4 regions of the Acidovorax sp. GW821-FHT10E03 genome follow, and region 1 is predicted to be linked to each of the others. Evidence: predicted binding sites of a transcription regulator. Region 1 holds the regulator's gene; each other region holds the start of a gene.
The links. The regulator sigma-54, encoded in region 1, starts transcription at its own class of promoters, with help from an activator protein. The targets are predictions, from matches to a motif close to TGGCANGNAANCTGCTTT.
Positions count from the first base shown of each region.

Region 1 (4,584 bases):
TGCTTGTCGCCCTGGCCTGCCATCTGGGCGCGGCGCACGCCGAAAAGGCCGACCGCGCCAAGCCCATGAACATCGAGGCCGACGCCTTGCGACACGATGAGCTCAAGCAGACCAGCGTGTTCTCGGGCCGCGTGGTCATGACCAAGGGCTCCATCGTGCTGCGCGGCGCGCGGCTGGACGTGCGCCAGGACGCCGACGGCTACCAGTACGGCGTGGTCACGGCCGAGGCGGGCAAGCGGGCCTTCTTCCGCCAGAAGCGCGATACCGTGGCGGGCGCGCCGGACGAGTTCATCGAAGGCGAGAGCGAAGTCATCGAGTACGACGGCAAGGCCGACAACGTGCGCTTCATCACCCGCGCCGAGCTGCGCCGCTACCGCGGGGCGGTCCTCAGCGACGAGATCACCGGCGCCGTGATCGTCTACAACAACCTCACCGATGTGTTCACCGTGGACGGCAAGCGCACCCCCGCGACCAATGCGGCGGGCGATGCGCCCGCGCCCGGCAGCCGGGTGCGCGCGGTGCTCGCGCCCAAGGACCCGCCCGCCGGTACCGCCGCGCCGGAGGCCGCGCCCCCGGCATCGGCGCCGGTGCTGCGCCCCAGCAACAGCCTTGGCGGCGGCTCCAAGTGAGCGCGCAGCCCGTCAGCCCCGGTCCTGACACCCAGGCGGGCAGCCGCCTGGAGGTGCAGCACCTGGCCAAGTCGTATGGCAGCCGCAAGGTCGTCAAGGATGTGTCGCTGGTCGTGCAAAAGGGCGAGGTCGTGGGCCTGCTGGGGCCCAACGGCGCGGGCAAGACCACCTCGTTCTACATGATCGTGGGCCTGGTGCGCAGCGACGCGGGCGACATCCGCATCGACGGCCATTCGGTGGCCCACATGCCCATCCACCGCCGCTCGCGGCTGGGGCTGTCCTACCTGCCGCAGGAAGCCTCCATCTTCCGCAAGCTCACGGTCGAAGAGAACGTGCGCGCGGTGCTGGAGCTGCAGCGCGCGGACGACGACGGCAAGCCGCTGTCGCGCGAGGCCATCGAAGAGCGTCTCACGGCCTTGCTGCAGGAGCTGCGCGTGGACCACCTGCGGGCCTCGCCCGCCATGGCCCTGTCGGGCGGCGAGCGCCGCCGCGTCGAGATCGCCCGCGCGCTGGCCACGCAGCCGCGCTTCATCCTGCTGGACGAGCCCTTTGCGGGCATCGACCCCATCGCCGTGATCGAGATCCAGCGCATCATCGGCTTCCTCAAGGCGCGCGGCATCGGCGTGCTCATCACCGACCACAACGTGCGCGAGACGCTGGGCATCTGCGACCACGCCTTCATCATCAGCGATGGCCAGGTGCTGGCCCAGGGCACGCCATCCGAGATCGTGGACAACGCCGAAGTGCGCCGGGTGTACCTGGGCGAACATTTCCGCATGTAGACATGGCCTCCACGCTTGTCACTTCGTGTACTGCGCTGCCCCCCGAGGGGGCCTTCGCGCCTTGGGGCGGCCCGGCGGCGCGGTACGGTGCCCCCACGCTCCCCGCTGCGCGTGGTTCGCTGCCCCCCGAGGGGGCGTTCGCGCCTTGGGGCGGCCCGGCGGCGCTCAATCAATGAAACCTGGACTCTCGCTGCGCGTCTCGCAGCATCTTGCATTGACCCCCCAGCTTCAGCAGTCCATCCGGCTGCTGCAGTTGTCCACGCTTGAACTCTCGCAGGAAGTCGAGCAGATGCTCGACGAAAACCCGTTCCTCGAACGCAACGCCGACGAGGCGCCGCGCGAGGAGTTTGGCCTGGAAGCCGCCGATACGCCGGCCCAGGCCGACGACTACAGCGCGGATGATGCTATTTTTTCAGGAGCTACCAGCGCAAGCAGTACCAGCGCTGAGGCTCAAAATGATGCTGAAACTCCGAGCGCGGGCGCCGACGAGCCCGACTGGAGCGGCGACGGCACGGTGGAGATGGCGCCCAACGACGCCGAGTGGGGCGGCGACGCCCCCGCCCGCAACCGCAACGACGCCGAAGGCGACGAGGCCGACGCCACCGAACTGGCCCGCACGCACGAATCGCTGACCGCCTTTTTGCACCGACAGGCGCTGGCGCTGCGCCTGTCCGAGATCGACCGCGCCGCGCTGCGCTTCCTGATCGAATCGCTCAACGACGATGGCTACCTGGAGGATCCGCTCGAAGAGCTGGCCATCAGCCTGGCCGGGCCCGACGACCTGGAGCAGATCGAGGAACTGGTGCACCGCTTCACCGTGGCACAGCGGCTGCTGCAGAGCCTGGAGCCCGTGGGCGTGGGCGCGCGCGGCCTGGCCGAGTGCCTGACGCTGCAGCTCAAGGCGCTGGCCGCCGACGAGGACAGCGACATCGACCCCGACACCGTGCAGACCGCGCTGCGCGTGTGCCAGCAGCCGCTGGAGATGCTGGCGCGGCGCGACGTGCGCCGCCTCACGCAGGCCTGCGGCGACAGCGAGGAGCGCACCCGCGCCGCCATGGCGCTGATCGCCCGGCTGGAGCCGCGCCCGGGGCGCCGCTTCGCCGACGTGGAGCGCAACATCATCATCCCCGACGTGATCGTGCGCAAGGCCGGGCGCGCCAATGGCCGCGACGGGCAGCACAACTTCATCGTGCAGCTCAACCCCGACGTGATGCCGCGCCTGCGCGTGCACGACATCTATGCCGGCGCCCTGCGCGGCCACAAGGGCGGCGAGGGCCACCAGGGCATGCAGCAGCGCCTGCAGGAGGCGCGCTGGTTCATCAAGAACATCCAGCAGCGCTTCGACACCATCCTGCGCGTCTCGCGCGCCATCGTGGAGCGGCAGAAGAACTTCTTCACCCACGGCGAACTCGCCATGCGCCCGCTGGTGCTGCGCGACATCGCCGACGAGCTGGGCCTGCACGAGTCCACCATCAGCCGCGTGACCACGGCCAAGTACATGGCCACGCCCATCGGCACCTACGAGCTCAAGTACTTCTTCGGCTCGGGCCTGGGCACCGAGACCGGCGGCAATGCGTCGAGCACCGCCGTGCGCGCCCTCATCAAGCAATTCGTGGCCGCCGAGAGCCCGACCAAGCCGCTGTCCGACAGCCAGATCGCCGAGATGCTCAAGGAGCAGGGCATCGAGTGCGCGCGCCGCACCGTCGCCAAGTACCGCGAGGCGCTCAAGATCGCGCCGGCGAATCTGCGCAAGGCGCTGTAGGCGCCGTGCGGGCGTGTGCGCGGCGCATGCGCCTGGTGGCCCATTTTTCCGCTCCGTTGCCGTCTTTCCCTCTTACTTCGCCACCCCGTCCATGGCCCGCATCGTCTTCGACCTTCCCGCGCACTTCGGTTTCGCCACCGAAATGCAGATCTACATCAGCCACGTCAACCAGGGCGGGCACCTGGACAACGCGCAGCTGCTGAGCCTCGTGTCCGAGGCCCGGGTGCGGTTTTTCCAGTCACTCGGCTACCCCGAGGCCGACGTGGGCGGGCTGTCCATCGTGGTCGGAGACATCGTGGCACAGTACAAGTCCGAGGGGTTCCACGGCGAGACCATGCGCGTGGAGATGGCGCCTGCGGACTTCAACCGCTATGGGTTCGACCTGGTCTTTTGCATGACCGAGAAGACCTCGGGCCGCGAGGTGGCGCGCGGCAAGATCGGCATCGTTTTCATCGGCAAGGCCGACCGCAAGGTGGCGCCGATCCCGGACTCCATCCGCCAGTTGCTGCTGGCCCGTGCCGGCACGCCGGATTCACACGTACTTTCCGAGCGCGTATCCTCACCATCGTCATGAATCAACTCCAACTTTTTCTCCCTTGCGCCGCCGGTGTGGAGGGCTTCCTGGCCGACGAGGTGCATGGCATCACCGCCCTCACGGGGCAGGACCTGCTGGTGGGCCGGGGCGGCGTGCTGCTGCGCGCCTCGTGGCGCGACGCGCTGCTGCTGAACCTGCACAGCCGCCTGGCCCAGCGCGTGCTGGTGCAGCTGGCGCACCGCCCGTACCGCTCCGAGAACGACCTCTACGCCGCCGCCAGCGACGTGGCCTGGGAAATCTGGTTCACCACGCGCCAGACCTTCAAGGTCGAGGTGACCGCCCAGCACAGCCCGCTGCAGAGCCTCAATTTCGCGGGGCTCAAGGTCAAGGACGCGGTGGCCGACCGCTTTCGCGCCAAGAGCGGCGTGCGCCCCGACGTGAACACGCAGTGGCCCGACGTGCGCATCCACCTGCACCTGACCACCGACGAAGCCACCATCTACATCGACACCTCGGGCGAGCCGCTGTTCAAGCGCGGCTGGCGCGAGGACAAGGGCGACGCCCCGCTGAAGGAGACCCTGGCCGCCGCCATGATCGCCGCCAGCGGCTGGGACCCCCACGGCGACAACCCCCAGCCGCTGTACGACCCCTGCTGCGGCAGCGGCACCATCGCCATCGAGGCCGCGCAGATCGCCTGCCGCATTCCGGCGGGCAGGCTGCGCCGCTTTGCGTTCGAGAAACTGCTGCCCTACCAGGCCCATGTCTGGTCTGCTATTAAAAATGAAGCTGAAGGCGCAATACAGACAAGCGCTGTACCTATTTTTGGCAGTGACGTCGCCTTCCGGATGGTGGATTTCGCCGAGCGCAATGCCGAGC
Region 1 is NZ_JBWKMU010000009.1:30,648-35,231, forward strand. It holds gene lptA (lipopolysaccharide transport periplasmic protein LptA) at 1-629, shown strand, start outside; gene lptB (LPS export ABC transporter ATP-binding protein) at 626-1,411, shown strand; gene AC07OD_RS16710 (RNA polymerase factor sigma-54) at 1,584-3,173, shown strand; gene AC07OD_RS16715 (acyl-CoA thioesterase) at 3,265-3,747, shown strand; gene AC07OD_RS16720 (THUMP domain-containing class I SAM-dependent RNA methyltransferase) at 3,744-4,584, shown strand, end outside.

Region 2 (4,584 bases), on a different contig from region 1:
AGCTATACCGAGTACGTTCGGCGCGGGCATAGAGCAGAGGCCCGCGCCGGGCTGCTGCAGGCACAGCAATGGCTAGAACGAGCCTCGACTGCAACAGGTGTCTATCCCACGGTCCTGCCGAACAATCTGCAATGGCGTCTTGCAGGTGGTACAGCCGATCCGACAAAGCGCTACACCATTGGTTTTCAGGCAGGCAATACCAACGCTGTCTTCACCTTGGTGGCCACCCGCAAGGCCCCTGGTCCCCAAGCTACAGATCGCTGCGGAGATTTCACTTTGACCAATACGGGCACGCGCGATGCAATCAATCGCGATGCAAGCATTACCGCAGCAGACTGCTGGAACAAGTAAGCACTGCGCTACCATCCTGGAGCAATGACCATTACAGCGCTCCACTATGCGAACCAAGCGCTTGGGCTAGCCGCCCAGGCGCTTTTTCTTTCCAGCCCCAATCCTCGCGTTGGTTGCGTCATCACCGCTCCCGACGGTGAGGTGCTGGGCCGAGGATTCACTCAGCGTGCTGGTGGCCCCCATGCAGAAATCATGGCGCTGCGCGATGCCGCAGCAGCTGGCCGCGACGTGCGCGGTGCCACCGCCTATGTCACCCTGGAGCCATGCTCTCACCATGGCCGCACCGGTCCATGCTGCGATGCATTGATCGAAGCCGGGATTGCAAAAGTGGTGGCATCCATCACCGACCCCAACCCTCTGGTCGCAGGCCACGGATTCGAGCGATTGCGGGCGGCGGGTATCGAGGTTGTCGTGGGCCCAGGGGCAGAAGAATCACGCGAACTCAACATCGGTTTTTTCAGCCGCATGGTTCGGGGCACGCCATGGGTGCGGCTCAAGACGGCAGCGTCCCTGGACGGCACCACGGCGCTTCACAACGGCGCCAGCCAGTGGATCACCTCGCGCACGGCGCGCGCGGATGGGCATGCCTGGCGGGCAAGGGCCTGTGCCATTTTGACCGGCATTGGCACCGTGCTGGACGACAACCCCCGCCTGGACGTCCGGGAAGTACCTACACCCCGCCAGCCCCATGTGGTCTTGGTGGATAGTCAATTGCAGCTGCCCCCGCATGCCAACCTGCTGATGGGCGGACGTGATTGCCTTGTCTACACAGCCAACACAAGCAAGGAAAAGAAGGCTGCCTTGGAAGCTCGCGGTGCCACGGTGATCCATCTGCCCAATGCAATCGGCAAAGTGGATCTGGCAGCGATGCTGAAAGACCTTGGCCAGCGGGGAATCAATGAGCTGCATGTGGAAGCAGGCCACAAGCTCAATGGATCCCTCGTCCGAGAAGGCCTCGTCGATGAACTGCTTGTGTACTTGGCCCCTCGCCTGCTGGGCCCCGGGCTGGGCATGGCGAACCTGGACCCGCTCCATGCGCTGGCGGACGGGCTTGCGCTGCAGTTCACATCCGCAGAGATGATCGGACCGGACCTTCGCGTCCTGGCACAGGTCCAGGGTCGGGATAGTTTTTAATCCGGCCCTCGCGATCGCCTTCGGCCGCACCGCCCCAAGGCAGTGCAAAAGCCACGCACCAACCTCTGGCGCGCTTCTTGCTTCAATTTGGTGCAAATCTGGTGCACCCACTCAAACCGCACCAGAACGGATCAATTTACTGCAAGAGGACGTTATGGAAGCACTCAAACAGGGCACGGATGCCCTGTTCATTCTTCTGGGGGCCATCATGGTGCTGGCCATGCACGCCGGTTTTGCCTTCCTGGAGCTGGGCACGGTCCGCAAGAAGAACCAGGTGAATGCGCTGGTGAAGATCCTGGTGGATTTTTCTGTGTCCACGGTCGTGTACTTTGCCGTGGGGTACAGCGTGGCCTACGGCACGCACTTTTTCGTGGGGGCCGAGTCGCTGGTGCAGCAAAGCGGCTATGCACTGGTGAAGTTCTTCTTCCTGCTTACCTTTGCAGCGGCCATTCCGGCCATCGTGTCCGGGGGGATCGCGGAACGCGCCAAGTTCTGGCCGCAGCTCATGGCCACGGCGGTCATCGTCGGCTTTGTGTATCCATTCTTCGAGGGCATTGCCTGGAACCAGCATTTTGGCGTGCAGGCCTGGATCAAAGGGTTCGCCGGCGAGGAGTTTCATGATTTCGCAGGCTCCATCGTGGTGCACGCGATGGGCGGCTGGATCGCCCTGCCTGCCGTGATCCTGCTGGGCTCCCGCGCCAACCGGTATCGCAAGGATGGCGCCATCTCCGCGCACCCGCCTTCCAACATTCCGTTTCTGGCGCTGGGCGCATGGGTGCTCGTCGTGGGCTGGTTCGGCTTCAATGTGATGAGCGCGCAGACCGTGGACAAGCTTTCCGGCCTAGCGGCGGTGAACTCCCTGATGGCCATGGTCGGCGGCACGCTGGCCGCCCTGGTGCTGGGCAAGAATGACCCCGGCTTCGTCCACAACGGCCCGCTGGCGGGGCTGGTGGCGGTGTGCGCGGGCTCCGACCTGATGCACCCGCTGGGTGCGCTCGTGGTGGGTGCGGTGGCTGGCGCCATTTTTGTGCTGATGTTCACGCTCACGCAGAACCGATGGAAGATCGACGACGTGCTGGGTGTCTGGCCGCTGCACGGCCTGTGCGGCACCTGGGGCGGGCTGGCGGCGGGCATTTTTGGCAGCAAGGCGCTGGGCGGGCTCGGCGGGGTGAGCTTTTCCGCCCAGCTTGTCGGCACCGCCCTGGGCGTGGCCTGGGCACTGGCGGGCGGCTTCGTGGTGTATGGCATTCTCAAAAGCACGGTCGGCCTGCGGCTCTCGCAGGAAGAGGAGTTCGACGGTGCGGACCTGTCGATCCACAAGATCAGCGCCACACCCGATCGCGAAGTGAGCTGGTAGCCGCCGCGGCGCCAGGGCACCGCACCGCGATGCGCCCGCATCCACCCGATCGCCACCGTGGCTGCGTTGGCGCCGCGTCTGACAAGCGCGAGCGGCGCCGCACGGTCACAATCGCGCCATGCCTGCACTGCCCCCTGCTCCCGCCGCTCCAGCGCCGTTCCTGGGCACCACCGCCCGCTATGGCTGGCTGGCCGTCCTGGCCATGTGCATTGCAAGCGCCATCACCGGCTGCGCCGGCCTGCCCAAGGATGTGGACCGGCCGGTGTCGAGCGCATTGGCGTCGCCTGCGGACACGGCCCTGGGCCAATTGGTGGAAACGCGCCGCGCGTCGGTGGGCGGCCGCCATCCTTCCGGGTTCCTGCTGCTCAGCGGGCCCCAGGCGGCCTACAGCAGCCGCCTCGCCCTGGTCGACGCCGCACAGAAGACGCTGGACCTGCAGTACTACGCCATCCACGCTGACGCCAGTACCGAGCGCCTGCTGCTGGGCGTGATCGCGGCGGCCCAGCGCGGCGTGCGTGTGCGTGTGCTGCTGGACGACTTCCACAGCACGGGGCGCGATGCGCAGGTCATGCGGCTGGCCTTCGTGCCCAACATCGAGATGCGCATGTTCAACCCGCTCACGGGTGCGCGCGGCTCGCCCCTGGGGCGCATGCTGGGCGCGCTGGGGGACTTCTCCCGCGTGCAGCAGCGCATGCACAACAAGCTCTTCATCGCCGACAACGCCATGGGCGTGACGGGTGGCCGCAACCTGGGCGACGCATACTTCGGCAACGCCGATTCCGGCAACTTTGTGGATCTGGACGTGCTGGCGGCCGGGCCGGTGGTGCAGGACCTCTCCCGCAGTTTCGACAGCTACTGGAACAACGAGCGCGCCTATCCCGTGCAGTCGCTCGTCACGCAGCAGGAGCTTGACACCCTGCGCGAGCGCACGCGCACTTCCGACGCGGCGCGGCGGGACCGGATCGCCGGCCAGGGCGGCACCCTGGCGCCCGACAGCCAGCCGGTGCAAGACGGCAGCCAGACCACCACCGCGCAACGCGCCCGCATCTGGGACTACCAGCCCATGGACCTGGCGCAAGCGCAGTTCACCTGGGCCCCCGCGGCGGTGCTGGTGGACAAGCCCGCCAAGATCCCCCCAGACGGTACGTCCACGGGTGCGCTGCCGGAAAAAGCCCCCGCCAGGGCATCCCCCATGGCGATCACCTCGCGCGGGCCCCGTGCGGCGACGGCTGGCGCCGTAGCATCGGCGCCAGTGCCTGCACGTGCCACGGACACCGCCAGCGGCACCCTCCCCGGCCCCAACCCACCCACCACCGCCTCCGCCGCGCCCGGGGTGCCCGGCGCCGAAGCCCTTGATGCCCAGACCGACACCGTGGTGGACGGCCTGCTGCAGCTGATGGGCCAGGCACGGCAGGATCTGCTCATCATCTCGCCCTACTTCGTGCCCGGCCCGGACATGAAACAGGCCTTCGCGGCGGCGCGCGCGCGCGGCGTTCGGGTGCGGGTGCTCACCAACTCGCTCGCCTCCAACGATGCGCCCATTGCCCACGCAGGCTATGCGCGCCACCGCCCCGACCTGCTGGCCATGGGCGTCGAGCTGTATGAGATGCGCAGCGAACTCACGGGCGTGCTGCGGGGCGCCCTGGGCTCCACGGGCAGCACCGGCGGGGGCGGCAAGGCTGGCGCTTCCGGTGCCGTGGGCAGCTCGCGGGCCATGCTGCATTCCAAGCTTCTGATCCTGG
Region 2 is NZ_JBWKMU010000002.1:250,038-254,621, forward strand. It holds gene AC07OD_RS04305 (type IV pilin protein) at 1-351, shown strand, start outside; gene ribD (bifunctional diaminohydroxyphosphoribosylaminopyrimidine deaminase/5-amino-6-(5-phosphoribosylamino)uracil reductase RibD) at 376-1,485, shown strand; gene AC07OD_RS04315 (ammonium transporter) at 1,640-2,842, shown strand; gene AC07OD_RS04320 (phospholipase D family protein) at 2,961-4,584, shown strand, end outside.
Region 2: the regulator sigma-54 is predicted to act here: its motif matches at 1,552-1,569, upstream of AC07OD_RS04315 (ammonium transporter).

Region 3 (4,584 bases), on a different contig from region 1:
CCCGACCCGACACCAGAGGGTAAAAAATACGCTCCTTGATCGTGTCGGGCACGCCCGGTCCGTTGTCGATGACATGCAATTCCAGTGCCAGCCGGTAGCGCTGGCGACCAAACGTTACTTGTCGGGCCACACGGGTGCGCAGGGTGATGACCGCGTCGCCGGCCGCGATGCGATCGGTCAGCGCCTGGGCCGCGTTCTGCACAATGTTCAACAGCGCCTGGATGAGCTGGGCGCGGTCGCCGCGGAATTCTGGGATCGAGGTGTCGTAGTCGCGCTGCACGCGCAACCCCTGCGGGTACTCCACCAGCACCAGCGAGCGCACGCGCTCGCACACTTCGTGGATGTTCACGTCGCCCACCAGGTGCGGGTGGCGGTGTGGCGCAAGCAGCCGGTCCACCAGGCTTTGCAGGCGGTCGGCCTCGTGGATGATGACCTGGGTGTACTCGGTGAGCTCGCGGCTCTCGAGCTCCATCTCCAGCAGCTGGGCGGCACCACGGATGCCGCCCAGGGGGTTCTTGATCTCGTGGGCCAGGTTGCGGATGAGCTCCTTGTTGGCCTGGGCCTGGTCGAGCAGGCGCTCCTCGCGGTCCTGCCGCGCCTGCTGCTCCAGCGGCCACAGCTCGACGAGGATCTCGCCCACCTGCTCGGCGTCGGCAACGTTCACATGCACGGGCACCGGGTCCTGGTGCAGGCGCTTGAGGCTCGCCTCATACCGCAAGGCGGCAAAGTCCTTGCCCCGGGCACCTGCCAGCGCGGTCTGCAGCAACGCGGGATCGGTGAAAAAGGTGGAGAAGTCCACGCCTTCCAGGGTGCGGCGCGAGAGGCCGAGCGTGTTTTCCAGTGCCGCATTGGCAAATTGCACGGCGCCATCGGCGCGCAGCACGGCCACCAGGGTCGACATCAGATCCAGCGAATGGAATCGCCCTGTGTCGGTGGCTGGGGTGTCGGGAAAGGGCGAAGAGCTCACACGCGTGCCATGCAAGAAAAAAGGAAGGTGACTTAGTTGGCGGGCGGCAGGCGTGCGATCTCGCGCTTGATGCCGGCAATGTCGCTTTCGCTGCGGGCCACGTTGGCCTTGAGCTCCGCCGTGCGTTCCATGTAGCGCTGGGGGTTGCGCAAATCGAGGGCATTGCGCTCTGGGGCGCCGCCGTTGTATTCCTTCACCAGCTCGGCATGGCGTGCCTCGGCCTTGCGCAGTTCGGATTCGAGAATGGCCCGCGCATCGGCATCGCGCGCTTTCTGGTCGTTGCTGTTGGCCCGGGGTGCATTGGAAGGTGCCGCCGTTGCCGCAGGCGTGCCGCCGCCCGAGGGCGCCGGGGCCGCCGACGCCGGCCGGGTGCCCTGCACGACGGTGACATTGCCGCCTTCCACCAGCTTGCATCCCCGCTCCTTGGCCTGGGCGGCGTTGTTGGTGTATTCGTTGCCACAGCGGTAGATGCGGTCTTGCGCCCACGCGGCCGGTGCCGTCGCGGCGATGAGTAACAGGGTGATGAGCGTTTTCTTCATTCGGTTTCCTCGCACTGCCATGCAGGGGTCAGGGGAGTATCCACCAATCACCATGCATCGCCAATCCAACACCAGCAGGCCCTCGCAGGGCTTTGTACATGGATGCAACGGCCCCGGGATTGGTTTCACCAGCCTCCCCGGCCCCATGAAAAAAGGCGGCCAAGGCCGCCTTTTTGGGGAGCAACAGCCTGCAGGGAGGCGATTACAGCGAGTAGTACATGTCGTACTCGACAGGGTGAGGCGCCATGCGGAAACGCGTGACTTCGCCCATCTTGAGCTCGATGTACGCGTCGAGCATGGAGTCGGTAAAGACGCCGCCCTTGGTAAGGAAACCACGGTCCTTGTCCAGATACTCCAGGGCCTGGTCCAGGCTGTGGCAGACGGTGGGCACCAGCTTGTCTTCTTCGGGTGGCAGATGGTACAGGTCCTTCGTGGCGGCTTCGCCCGGATGGATCTTGTTTTCCACGCCGTCCAGGCCGGCCATCATCAGGGCCGAGAAGGCCAGGTAAGGGTTGGCCGATGGATCGGGGAAGCGCGCTTCGATGCGGCGGCCCTTGGGGTTGGCGACGTAAGGAATGCGGATCGAGGCCGAGCGGTTGCGGGCCGAGTAGGCCAGCTTCACAGGGGCCTCGAAGCCGGGCACCAGGCGCTTGTACGAGTTCGTGCCGGGGTTGGTGATGGCGTTCAGGGCACGTGCGTGCTTGATGATGCCGCCGATGTAGTACAGCGCGAAGTCCGACAGGCCGGCATAGCCGTCGCCCGCGAACAGGTTCTTGCCGTCCTTCCAGATGGACTGGTGCACGTGCATGCCGGAGCCGTTGTCGCCAGCGTAGGGCTTGGGCATGAAGGTAGCCGTCTTGCCGTAGGCGTTGGCCACGTTCCAGACCACGTACTTCAGGACCTGGGTCCAGTCAGCGCGCTCGACCAGCGTGCTGAAACGCGTGCCGATTTCGTTCTGGCCAGCGCCCGCCACTTCGTGGTGGAACACTTCGACCGGGATGCCCAGGGATTCGAGGATCAAGGACATTTCGGCGCGCATGTCCTGCGTGCTGTCGACAGGAGGCACGGGGAAGTAGCCGCCCTTGACGGTGGGACGGTGGCCGCGGTTGCCACCTTCGAGCTTGGCGCCCGAGTTCCAGGGGGCTTCGTACTCTTCGATCTCGAACATGACCTTGCCGGGTTCGTTGGACCAGCGCACGCCGTCGAAGATGAAGAATTCTGGCTCGGGGCCGAAGAAGGCCGTGTCGCCCAGGCCGGAGGCCTTCAGGTAGGCTTCAGCGCGCTTGGCGATGGAGCGTGGGTCGCGGTCGTAGGCCTTGCCGTCACCGGGTTCGATCACGTCGCACTGCAGGAACAGCGTGGTTTCTTCGAAGAAGGGGTCGATGTTGGCGGTGCTGGGGTCGGGCATGAGCTGCATGTCCGAGGCTTCAATGCCCTTCCAGCCAGCCACGGACGAACCGTCGAATGCGTGGCCGGACGTGAACTTGTCTTCATCGAAGTGGGACACCGGCACGGTCACGTGCTGTTCCTTGCCCCGGGTATCGGTAAAACGGAAGTCAACGAACTTGACTTCGTTCTCCTTCACCATCTTCATCACGTCTGCAACGGTCTTGGCCATCAGGTTCTCCTGGGTAAAGCGCTTGTTGAAAAAAGAATTTGTGGAAATAAAAGCAGTTTGCGTGCCAGCTGGGTGCAGCCGCCGCACTATGAAGGAGCACTACGGACTGCAGGCCGATAGGACATTTGCGAGATTGCACCAATAAGGTGCACAACAACGATCAACACCAAGCATCACAAATTGCGCACCAATTCAGGGCCACACTCCGCACCAAAACTGTGCAATCCCGTCTTGAGATCCTGCCAGGCGGCCGGGACCAAGGGAGCAGGACCTTTGACGCCCAGTTCGATGTGCCGCCCGTATTGTGGATGATCCACGCTGGGTAAGCTGAACACCCGGATCTCGGGGTGCGATTTTTCTATGCGCTCCATGAGAGGTGTCAATGCTGCCTCCATGGCGCCATAGACCACCACCGACTGCTCGACCTGGGGAGCACGGTTGAACAGGTCTGCATAGTGGTGGTCGAACACCCATTCGATCATGGGCCAGGCCATGACCGGGAATCCGGGCACGAAATGGACGGCACCGCCGCCAACGCCCTCGCAGCTGAAGCCGGGAATCTTGTTGTAGGGATTGGGGATGATGCGGGCGCCTGCGGGAAAGACGCCCATGTTGAGCCGGTGCACATTGTCCGGCCGCTCGGCTTCGTATGGCACACCTTGCTCCCGCGCAACGTCCTGCATGCGTTCGCGGATCAACGCCTCGGCCTCGGCATGCAGAGCCAGCTCACGGCCCAGGGCGCTTGCCGCGCATTGGCGGGTGTGGTCATCGGGCGTCGCACCGATACCTCCGCAGGAGAAGACCACATCGCCCGAGGCAAAGGCCCGCCGCAGTGTCGCGGTGATGCGGTCCGGGCTGTCCCCGACGTAGTCCGCATACGACAGCGACAGGCCGCGAGCCGAGAGCAGTTCGATGACTTTGGGCATGTGCTTGTCCGCGCGCTTGCCCGACAGGATTTCATCGCCCACGATGATCAGGCCGAAAGAGGGAGTCATGGGGAAGGGGTTCCGTGGGTGGGAGATGGCGTCGGAGGCGCTGCGAGTGCCGCCGGGGCTGCAGCAGCAGGAGGCGGCTCGGCACTGGCGTCCGGTCCGCGCATCAGCTCCTTCGCCGGCGCAAGGATCGGGGGCGCCTCAGCGGCCACCGGCCCCGCAGCCTCTTGCCGCAGGCGTGCCAACGCGGCCAGGCAGTAGTGCGCGAACCACAGCGATGAAAATGCGAAAACGAGGGTGTAGATCCAGATCGCCAACGGCACCAGGATGAAAAAGGCCGCTGCAAACACCACCCCCGAGGCCCATACGATGCTCGGCGCAGCGCCGAGGTAGCCCGTCAGGATGCCAATGCCCAGCAGGCTGCTGCGGTGGCGGCGAAAAATAGCCTGCCGCTCCTCCTTGCTGGCATGGTCGGCCAAGGCATCGAAAGCCATCACCCGGTAAGTAAGCCACCCCCAGATCAAGGGC
Region 3 is NZ_JBWKMU010000019.1:66,878-71,461, forward strand. It holds gene glnL (nitrogen regulation protein NR(II)) at 1-901, opposite strand, end outside; gene AC07OD_RS27225 (hypothetical protein) at 1,000-1,506, opposite strand; gene glnA (type I glutamate--ammonia ligase) at 1,709-3,124, opposite strand; gene AC07OD_RS27235 (competence/damage-inducible protein A) at 3,298-4,119, opposite strand; gene AC07OD_RS27240 (EI24 domain-containing protein) at 4,116-4,584, opposite strand, start outside.
Region 3: the regulator sigma-54 is predicted to act here: its motif matches at 3,174-3,191, upstream of glnA (type I glutamate--ammonia ligase).

Region 4 (4,584 bases), on a different contig from region 1:
GGTGTGGGACGGGCATGAGATGGTCACGGCCCGCGCCACGGGCGAGGTCATCCTGAGCGCCGGTGCCGTCAACTCGCCGCAGCTGCTGCAGCTCTCGGGCATCGGCCCCTCCGCGCTGCTGCGCCAGCACGGCATCGACGTGGTGCACGACCTGCCCGGCGTGGGCGCCAACCTGCAGGACCATCTGCAGATCCGCGCGGTGTTCAAGGTGGGCGGCGTGCCCACGCTCAACACCATGGCCAGCTCGCTCTGGGGCAAGGCCAAGATCGGACTCGAATACGCGACCAAGCGCAGCGGCCCCATGAGCATGGCGCCCTCGCAGCTGGGCGCCTTCACGCGCAGCAGCGCCGACCAGCCCTGGCCGAACATCGAGTACCACGTGCAGCCGCTGTCGCTCGACGCGTTTGGCGAGCCGCTGCACAGCTTTCCGGCCTTCACGGCCAGCGTGTGCAACCTCAACCCCACGAGCCGGGGCACGGTGAACATCAAGAACGCCGACTTCAAGGCCGCACCGGCCATCGCGCCCAACTACCTGAGCACCGCCGAAGACCGCCAGGTGGCGGCCGACAGCCTGCGCGTCACGCGCCGCATCGTGGCCCAGCCCGCGCTGGCCAAGTACCGGCCCGAGGAATGGAAGCCCGGCGTGCAGTTCGAGAGCGACGAGGACCTGGCGCGCCTGGCCGGCGACATCGCCACCACCATCTTCCACCCCGTGGGCACGACGAAGATGGGGCGGGATGATGACCCGATGGCCGTGCTGGACTCGCAACTGCGCGTGCGCGGCATTGCGGGCCTGCGGGTGGTGGATGCGGGGGCCATGCCCACCATCACCAGCGGCAACACCAACTCGCCCACCCTGATGCTGGCCGAGAAGGCGGCGGAGTGGATCATCCAGGCGCGGCGCACGGCATAGGCGTGGGTACCATCGCGCCCATGTACTCCTCCACCTTCATCTTCGCCACCAAACAGTTCGACGACGCCTTCCACCGCCTGGACGAGGCGATTGCCACCGCCGCCCGCTCCATCGACGGCTACCTGGGCGAGGAATCGTGGGAGGACACGGGCAAGGGCCTGGTGTCCAACGTGTACTACTGGCAGTCGCTCGAGGCCCTGCAGGCATTGATGCAGCACCCCGCCCACCTGAAGGCCAAGGCGGCGCAAGCGCAGTGGCTCAACGGCTACCAGGTCGTGATTGCGCAGGTGCTGCGCACCTATGGCGACGACAAGCTGGCCGGGCTGCTGCCCACGGCGGGCCTGTTCGTGCAGGGCGCGGCAGCGCACTGATATGGATCCCGCCCACGCGCGGGCCCCACGGCCGCGGCGCGGTCAGCGGATTCCCCCGACATACCGGGGCACCTCGGGCGCGGGCTCCGGCGGGGGCGGCGCCATGCGCTGGCGCACCGCCTGGGTGGCCACATCCAGCAAGGGGCGGCGCGGGGCGGCCGGTGGCGCGGCATGGATGGCCTGGTCCAGGCGGTCCGCCCATTCGGTGAGTTCGGGCGCGTTGTCCTCCTGCGCGCGCTGGCGCGCGAACCGCACGATCTCCAGCGCGTACTCGGCGTTGGCCGCCATCCACTCGGTGTCGGTCACGCGCCCCGTCTTGCGGCGCAGCAGCACATGCAGGTGGGCGGCAATGGCGAGCTTGTCGGAATCGGGCATGGTCGGCTCCTTACTGCATTTCAGTCATCCATTGCGCTGCGCACAACCCGCGGCGAATGAAACCGGTGCGGCCCAGGCGCGGGCCGCCGCGCTGGCTGCGCCCCCCGGCCCGCATTGCGCGGCGGTGCGAGAGCGGGGGAAGGCCCGCAGGGCCTCGGGAGAGCGGGCTTCATTCAGCCGCCCAGGTGTTCGCGGTGCTGGGCGATGTCGAGTCCGGTCTGCTCGCTCTGCGCATCCACGCGCACACCCATCGCAAAATTGATGATCCACAGCAGCGCGGCCGTCACCACCAGGCTGTAGGCCATCACGGCGCCCACCCCGATGGCCTGGGTGAGCAGGCTGCCCTGCACGCCCCCCACGGTCTTGCTGGCCAGCACCCCCGTGAGCAGCGAGCCCACGATGCCGCCAATGCCATGCACGCCAAACACATCCAGCGAATCGTCGGCACGCAGCAGGCGCTTGAGCCCCGTGGCCCCCCAGTAGCACGCCAGCCCGGCCACCAGGCCAATCACCACCGCCGAGCGCAGCGTGACGAAGCCTGCGGCGGGCGTGATCGCCACGAGTCCCGCGACCAGGCCCGAGCACAGCCCCAGCAGCGAAGGGCGCCCGCGCACCACCCACTCGCCCAGCATCCAGGACAGCGCACCAGCGGCGGCGGCCAGGTGCGTGACCGCCATGGCCAGGCCCGCCCGGCCATCGGCCGCCACGGCCGAGCCCGCGTTGAAGCCGAACCAGCCCACCCACAGCAGGCCCGCGCCCGCCATGGTGAGCCCCAGGTTGTAGGGCTCGAAGGGCTCGCGGCCATAGCCCGTGCGGCGGCCCAGGAACCACGCGCACACCAGCCCCGCCACCCCAGCGTTCACGTGCACCACGGAGCCCCCGGCGAAATCCAGCGCGCCCATCCGCGCCAGCCAGCCCCCCGGCTCCCACACCCAGTGCGCCACCGGGGCATAGACCAGCAAGGTCCACAGGCCGATGAAGATCAGCATGGCGGAAAACCGCATGCGCTCGACGAACGCGCCCACCAGGAGCGCGGCCGTGATGATGGCGAAGGTGAGCTGGAACATGGCGTACACCGATTCGGGAATGTGCGGCGCGACATGGCTCACGGCGAGCTTGCCGCCCGCCAGGTCGAAGTCCAGCCCCGTGAACCCCGCGCGTTCCCAGCCGCCCACCCAGGCGTTGCCGGGCGTGAACGCCAGCGAATAGCCCGCCCCGAACCACAGCAGGCTGACCAGCGCCGCGATGGCGACCACGCTGGCCATGGTATTGAGCACATTCTTCTTGCGCACCATGCCCGCGTAGAACAGCGCAATGCCGGGCAGCGTCATCAGCAGCACGAGCGCCGTGGAGGTCATCATCCAGGCGGTGTCCGCCGCGCTGACGGCGCCGTGCGCCACCAGGCCAGGGCGCGCCAGGGGCGCGGCGGGGGCCGCCGCCACCTCGGGCACGGCCTGCGCCAGCGCGCTGGCGCACAGCCCCAGACCCAACGACACGACCGCGATGAACCGGTGGTTGACTGCCCGCATGAAGGCTCCCTTTCGCAAATTGTTACAAGCGCATTGCATGAGCCGTGCCAACCCGCGAACCCCGATTCGTGGCCCCGCGCGCGGTTTTCCCGCCCCACAACGGGGGCGGGAAACCCCCAATGCACCAGCGGGGTGCAGCCGTTACAGTTGCGGCACTCGAAAGCGCGCTTCGGTGTGCCAAGCGAGGGGCCCGAGGAGACATCCTTTCTACCAATAACCAAATTTCAAGCACCCAACGAGGTGCGTTTTTTTTCAGGCGCTGGCGATCCCAGCGCCTTTTTCTTGCCTGTTCGCCGCCGGGCCCGGTGCGCCGGTCTCTGTATCTGTTCCTAAATCCATAGCAGGCTGGGTGCGAAAATACTGCGATGGAATGGATTTTTATTACCCTGGCCTCGCTGCTCGCGGGCTTCGTGGACGCCATCGTGGGTGGCGGCGGGCTGGTGATGGTGCCGGCGCTGTTCGCGGCTTTTCCGGGGGCGCCACCGGCCACGCTGCTGGGCACCAACAAGGCCGCCTCGGTGTGGGGCACGGCCATGGCCACCTGGCAGTACAGCCGCCGCGTGCAGATCCGCTGGCCGGCGATGCTGCCGGCCGCGGCGGCCGGTTTCGCCGGCTCGTTCGCCGGCGCCTGGGCGGTGACGGTGATGTCGGCCGACTTCCTGCGCAAGCTGCTGCCCCTGGTGCTGCTGGGCGTGCTGGCCTACACGCTGGCCAAGAAGGAACTGGGGCGGCACCATGCGCCGCGCTTCGCGGGCCGCGCCGAAGTGCTGGCGGCCTGCCTGATCGGCGTGCTGATCGGTTTCTACGACGGGTTCTTCGGCCCGGGCACCGGCAGCTTCTTCGTCTTCCTGTTCGTGCGGCTGCTCGGCTACGACTTTCTCAATGCCTCGGCCTCGGCCAAGCTGCTCAACTGCGCCACCAATGTCGCCGCCATCGTGCTGTTTGCCGCCAAGGGCCACGTCTGGTGGCACTTCGCGGTGACGCTGGCCGTGGCCAACGTCGTGGGCAGCCTGCTGGGCACGCACCTGGCGCTCAAGCACGGCACGGGTTTCGTGCGCGGCATCTTCATCGTGGTGGTGAGCACGCTGATCCTCAAGACGGGGTACGACGCGTTTCTTCGGTAACCCCCTGAGTCGCCTTCGGCGCCTTCCCCCTGAAGGGGGACGCCCCCAGCGCGGCGGGGCGGCCCTTGCGCGGGGGCACTGGTCTGGGGCGCGCCAGTAGCGCCGACCTCGCCCTGTAGACGGAGCCGTAGCGCCTGCGTCCGGTTGGAGACACCGCTCTAAACCTGTTGTGAATTGGCACACAACGGGGCTTTGAGGGTTGTCCGCAGGTCCAAGGAAAAAATTCGCATATTTATAATCGTTACTACTTGATGACGGCAGGCTTCGCGTTT
Region 4 is NZ_JBWKMU010000015.1:168,875-173,458, reverse strand. It holds gene AC07OD_RS24595 (GMC family oxidoreductase) at 1-913, shown strand, start outside; gene AC07OD_RS24590 (antibiotic biosynthesis monooxygenase family protein) at 934-1,284, shown strand; gene AC07OD_RS24585 (hypothetical protein) at 1,327-1,659, opposite strand; gene AC07OD_RS24580 (ammonium transporter) at 1,833-3,188, opposite strand; gene AC07OD_RS24575 (sulfite exporter TauE/SafE family protein) at 3,554-4,312, shown strand.
Region 4: the regulator sigma-54 is predicted to act here: its motif matches at 3,221-3,238, upstream of AC07OD_RS24580 (ammonium transporter).